Regions from separate parts of the Thaumasiovibrio clandestinus genome, predicted to be linked through region 1. Evidence: predicted binding sites of a transcription regulator. Region 1 holds the regulator's gene; the other holds the start of a gene.
What was found. The regulator MetJ, encoded in region 1, represses methionine synthesis genes. The targets are predictions, from matches to a motif close to TTAGACNTNTANANGTCTAA.

Region 1 (3,177 bases):
TTCGAATGGAACGGCGATTTTAGGGTTAGGTAACTTGGGCCCGATGGCATCCAAGCCCGTAATGGAAGGTAAGGCGCTTCTATTTAAGCGTTTTGCTGGCCTTGATGCGATTGATATTGAAGTAAAGCATCGCACAATTGATGAATTCGTTGATACCGTAGCCAATATTGCCGATACGTTTGGCGGGATCAACCTTGAAGACATTAAAGCCCCTGACTGCTTTGAGATTGAGCGCCGTCTTATTGAACGTTGTCAGGTGCCAGTTTTCCATGATGATCAGCACGGTACAGCGATCGTTACTGCGGCTGGAATGTTGAATGCGCTTGAGTTACAAGGAAAATCACTCAAAGAAGCGCGCATTGTTTGTTTGGGGGCGGGAGCCGCAGCGGTTGCGTGTATGGAACTGCTGATCAAGTGTGGCGCACAACGCGAACGCATTTATATGCTCGATCGTAAAGGGGTTATTCATACGCGTCGGGATGATCTGAATGAATATAAGCAGTTGTTTGCCAACAATACAGATAAGCGTACGTTGGAAGACGTTATTGATGGCGCTGATATCTTTGTTGGTGTCTCGGGACCAAACTTGTTGCCACCAGAAGCATTGAAGCTAATGGCTGATAAGCCGGTTGTTTTTGCTTGTTCAAACCCTGATCCAGAGATTAAGCCAGAGTTGGCACATGCAGTGCGTAGTGACCTTATTATGGGGACAGGACGCTCTGATTACCCAAATCAGGTTAACAATGTTCTGTGTTTTCCATTCCTGTTTCGTGGTGCACTAGATGTGCGAGCGCAGGTGATCAATGATGAGATGAAGCTAGCGGCGGTTGAGGCGATTCGTTTGTTAGCGAAAGAGCCAGTACCGCAGGCGGTATTGGATGCCGCTGGCGTTGAAGCATTAAGCTTCGGCCCTGAGTATATTATTCCAAAACCGATGGACCCGCGTTTGCTGTCACGTGTGGCCAAAGCGGTGGCCGTTGCGGCAGTTGAGTCTGGTGTTGCACGAATTGAGATGCCAGCAAACTATATGGAAGCCTAATTAGATTAACCCTAATTTGGAGCCAAAAAAACCAGCCGTGTGGCTGGTTTTTTTTGTTCGAAAAGATTTACTCTTCGGTGAGTTCTTCGAATGCAATGCCCAACTCTTCCATCATGCGTTTAGCTTCAACAGGAATGTCGTCTGGCGAATCTTTACGAATGTCGTCATCCGTTGGTAGCGGTTGTCCCGTATAGGCATGCAAAAAAGCTTCACACAGAAGTTCACTGTTGGTCGCGTGACGCAGATTATTAACCTGACGACGGGTTCGTTCATCTGTCAGAATCTTTAATACTTTCAATGGAATTGAGACTGTAATCTTTTTTACTTGCTCATTTTTTTTACCATGCTCTGCATATGGGCTGATGTATTCACCATTCCACTTCGTCATTCTGCACCTACTTAGCCAGCGATATTAAAATTGTTGAAAGATGTATAAGGGGAATTTTAGCTGCTTTTACTGCCATAAGCAAAGACATATAGACGTCTAGAAGTGTTGACGTCTCACTGCGTACGCAGTAAGGTGGTATAAGGGTTTACGTTTGCAATCTGTGATAATAAAGAAATGCGCAGGTTACTGAAACAAGGATGAGTTTATGAGTGACAAGCAACTGGCGACGATCGCTGTGCGAACCGGTATTGAATCAGACAGTCAATACAATGCGGTCGTTCCTCCAATCTATTTAACCACGAATTACGGGTTTACCCAACTGGGTGAAGTGCCAGAGTATGATTATTCTCGTGGTGGTAATCCTACCCGCGATCTGGTTGGTGATGCGATTGCCCAACTGGAAGGTGGTGCAGGGGCTGTCGTAACAAACTGTGGCACGTCTGCGATCAACTTATTAATTTCAGCCTTACTGGGAGTTGATGATTTGATACTTGCTCCGCATGACTGTTATGGAGGCACTTATCGGTTGTTTAATAGCCGAGCGCAGAAAGGCGACTTCCAGCTTCAATTTGTCGATCAGTACGACGACAATGCGTTTGAGCAAGCACTCCAAGCCAAGCCAGCATTAATTTGGCTTGAAACGCCATCAAACCCCTTGCTACGCATCGTAGATATTGAGAAAGTTTGTAAAAAAGCCCGTGAAATTGGCGCGTTGGTGGTGGTGGATAACACTTTCTTGAGCCCTGTCTGGCAACGGCCATTAACATTAGGCGCTGATTTTGTTGTTCACTCGACGACCAAGTACCTTAATGGTCATTCTGACGTTATCGGTGGCGCATTGGTCGCGCGTGATGAGCAGCAAATAGAAACGCTGCGTTGGTGGGGTAACTGTATCGGAGCGACTGGCGGCGCATTTGATGCCTATTTAACCTTGCGAGGGTTGCGCACCTTGGTGCCGAGAATGCGAATGCATGAGGAAAACTGTCAAGCGGTCCTCGACTGCCTGCAGCATCAAGAGCGTGTTAGTGCCTTATATCATCCTAGTTTGCCTGCTCACCCTGGTCATGATATTGCCGCAAAGCAACAAACAGGGTTTGGTGCCATGTTGAGCTTTGAACTGAGTGCGACGGAGGAAGAGCTGAAGACGTTTCTTCACGCACTACAGCACTTCTCATTGGCGGAGTCGTTAGGCGGGGTTGAGTCGTTAATTTGTCACCCGAGTAGCATGACACATCGAGCGATGTCTGATGAAGCACAAAGAGAGGCAGGTATAGGGGCTGGCTTATTGCGTTTATCGGTCGGGCTGGAAGATAGCCGTGATTTAGTTGCCGACTTGCAGCAAGCGTTTGCTCGCCTAGAGAGGGGGCATAATGAATAAACAACGTCAGTTGCATAAGTTTGGCGGCAGCAGCCTTGCGGATGTTAGTTGTTATCAGCGTGTCGTGGAGTTATTGCGAAACTACTCTACCCAAGAAGATTTGGTTGTGGTGTCCGCTGCGGGAGAGACAACAAATCAACTGCTGGAATTTATTTCTTATTGCGAGCAAGACGGGCGTTTGGCACATGAAACGTTGATGCACATTCGTCAATATCAACAGACCTTGATCCAAGGCTTGCTACCGTCTGATGCTTCCTTATTAGATCGCCTATCTAGTGATATTCGCCAGATTGCTCTATGGGGTGAAAATCCTTTAACCCTAGACCAACAGAGTCATATTCAAGGGTTTGGAGAGGTTTGGTCAGCACGTTT
Region 2 (3,177 bases), on a different contig from region 1:
CACAGCAGGTTTGACACAACGCGAGCCATAGCTTTGCACCCACCCAAACTGCGTCGAGATAAAGCCATCCAGTAACTCTGCAAAATACTCGACCATATCATTGCGCTCTGCTTCACCATGCACCAAAACATCCAACTCTAGCTTCTCTTGACGCTGAATGGCCTCCTTTATGTGACCGCGTAACGCTAAATTGTATTCCATTTCACTTAATTGACCGGCTTTAAATTGACGGCGTTGCTGACGAATTTCACTGGTTTGTGGGAAAGAGCCTATCGTAGTGGTTGGATAAGTAGGCAAGTTAAGTGCCTGTTGTTGCGCTTGGGCACGCAACGGATAATCTGCGCTTCTTTGCGCCAGTGTGGCATTCCAATCACGAAGCCGAGCCTGTACGTTTGAGTTATGCACTTTTTCATCACTTCGACGCGCAACAATCGATGCACTATAAGCATGACATTGTGCTATAGCATCGCGCTTTCCATTTAAGGCGTCAGCCAATAGCGTGATCTCCGAGAGCTTTTGTTTCGCAAACGCAAACCAACTCTTCGCACCTTTATCAAGCTTCTCTTCACTCTCTAAATCAATGGGGCTATGAAGCAATGAACACGAAGAGCCGATCCATAAACGCTCACCTAAATCAGCTTGAAGCGGCGCTAAGGTTTTGTACCAAGACGATAGGTCGCTACGCCAAACATTACGACCATTCACGACACCGACCGACAGCACCCAATCGCTTGGCAGCGTTTCTACGACAACGTTGAGTTGTTTTGGTGCGGACACTAAATCGACATGTAAGCCATCAATCGCTAATGTTGAAATGATATCTAGCTGCGTTGCTATGTCATCAAAGTAGGTTGTTAGAAGGACCTTTATATCACCGCGTATTACTTGATAAGCGAGCTTAAAACTCGCCCGCCACGCTTGAGGTAAATCTAGCGCTAGAATGGGCTCATCTATCTGTACCCAATCAATGTTAAGTGCGACCAACTTTTGAATAATTTGCTGATAGGCAGCCAATAAGCGTGGCAATAGCGTTAAGCGATCGAAATCGGTTGATTTTTCAACACCCAGCCACAGGTAAGAGAGAGGACCCAGTAATACAGGCTTTACTTTGTGCCCTTGTTGTTGTGCTTCTGCTATCTCTTCAAACAATTGATGCCAACTCAATGAGAACTGCGTATCTTGTTCAAATTCAGGCACGATATAGTGATAGTTGGTATTAAACCACTTGGTCATGTCAGCAGCAGCACACCCACACTCCGTTTTGGCGCGACCACGGGCAATACGAAACAGCGTATCAAGGTCCGGGTGACCATTAGCGTGACGACGAGGGATGTTCCCCAACATCAAACTGGTTGTTAATACATGATCATACCAAGCAAAATCTCCGACTGTAACGTACTCCAGCCCTGCCTCAGCTTGATCCTTCCAATGTGTTGCTCTTAGCGATGCTGCGACCGCATTCAGCGCTTTTTGGTCAATGTCTCCCTGCCAATAAGATTCTAAGGCGAATTTCAGTTCCCGCTTCGCACCAATGCGTGGGTAACCTAAAATGTGAGTCGTGGTCATATTCATATCCTTTTAGCCGTCTAGATGTTTACAGAACCATAATCTAGGAGTATCTTGAATGAAACAATCACAATTAATTCAAATGGACGTTGAAAATAATTCATGTTAGAGCTTAAACATCTACGTACACTCGCAACCCTACGAGAGACTGGTTCATTGACGGCCACCGCCAATATCTTATGTCTTACCCAATCAGCGCTATCACACCAAATCAAAGAGTTGGAGCAAAAGCTTTGTAGCCCACTGTTCTTACGCAAAACTAAACCTGTCAACTTCACTGCCGAGGGAAAAGTGCTATTAGCATTGGCCGATCAAGTTCTACCAATGATAACGCGCACAGAAAATGAGCTTGTTGCTTTAAAAGAAGAGATCAATGGACGGCTTCACATGGCGATAGATTGTCATTCTTGTTTTCAGTGGCTGATGCCCGCCATCAAGGACTATCAGACCCATTGGCCTGAGGTAGAGCTCGATTTTTCCTCCGGCTTCGGCTTCGATCCTCTCCCTGCTCTAATTCAAGGCGAATTAGATTTAGTCGTGACATCGGATATTCGTCCACGCGGTGAGATCCATTACGAAGCGCTATTTGATTTTGAGATGCAACTGATTATGGCTACCAATCACCCCCTGATTAATCACACGACCATAAACCCAGAAGATATTGCAGATCAAACCCTGCTCAGTTACCCCGTACAAAAACAGCGTTTAGACATCGTTAATCACTTTCTTTCTCCTGCTGGTGTCGAGCCCAAGCAGTGGAAACAGGCAGACAATACTCTGATGCTCATACAGATGGTGTCGGCGGGGTTAGGAATAGCTGCATTACCTAACTGGGCTGTTTATGATTATGCGCAACAAGGGCTGATTGTCTCTCGTCCACTGGGGAGCGGTTTGTGGCGTAGACTCTATGCTGCTGTACGTGATAATGATAAAAAACGTCGCTATCTACAGTCGTTTTTTAGCATTGCTCGGCAGCAATGCCATGGTCACTTAGAAGGGATAAAAACGGTACGCAGCCACAGTAACACGCTGTGACAGCTCGATTGCAGCTGCGCAGATTTACTTAAATTGATTGGTTATCGCATCGTAGTGGTAACCTAAGTCGGCCATTTTACTGACTAGCGCTTCCACGTCCAATTCGTAACGAAGAACAAGTTCTTCCATGCTGTCACACTCTAAACGAAGCCGCTCATTCACAATACCCAGTGCTATACGGCTATCTAAGCTCAGTAGATTATGTATTTCCATACCATCTCCTTAACAATCGTGGTGTCTACGACCAGGACTTCGACTGCGTCGCTAATTACATATTAGCTCTGTCGACAAAGAATTGACGTGAAATACCGCACTATTTCTCGCTTAACTGAGTAATCTGACTAAGCGACTCAACCAAATCCCGTTTTAAACGATACGACGGCAAACCCTACGGATAAAGGAGATGGTCGAACCATTCATCCATCGGAACGAAATCAGTGCTGCATCAATAGAGCAAACAACAGCAGTGACATTACCGAGAGCAACTGCCAGCGATTAGGCGCTGTCGCACGAAAAACATGAAAGACCCAAATCAACGCAGCGAAAATCAAGGTCACTAACGAGACCAGCACATTG

Region 2: metE (5-methyltetrahydropteroyltriglutamate--homocysteine S-methyltransferase) is a predicted target of MetJ. The motif match lies at 1,579-1,598, and genes of this name have one in related genera.

What each region holds. Positions count from the first base shown of each region.
Region 1 covers NZ_JBLBVL010000009.1:63,684-66,860, forward strand. Annotated here, with positions in the region: gene ACKLNH_RS13390 (malic enzyme-like NAD(P)-binding protein) at 1-1,039, shown strand, start outside; gene metJ (met regulon transcriptional regulator MetJ) at 1,107-1,427, opposite strand; gene ACKLNH_RS13400 (O-succinylhomoserine (thiol)-lyase) at 1,633-2,805, shown strand; gene ACKLNH_RS13405 (bifunctional aspartate kinase/homoserine dehydrogenase II) at 2,798-3,177, shown strand, end outside.
Region 2 covers NZ_JBLBVL010000003.1:380,725-383,901, reverse strand. Annotated here, with positions in the region: gene metE (5-methyltetrahydropteroyltriglutamate--homocysteine S-methyltransferase) at 1-1,566, opposite strand, end outside; gene ACKLNH_RS07375 (LysR substrate-binding domain-containing protein) at 1,669-2,601, shown strand; gene ACKLNH_RS07370 (DUF4250 domain-containing protein) at 2,626-2,814, opposite strand; gene ACKLNH_RS07365 (hypothetical protein) at 3,036-3,177, opposite strand, start outside.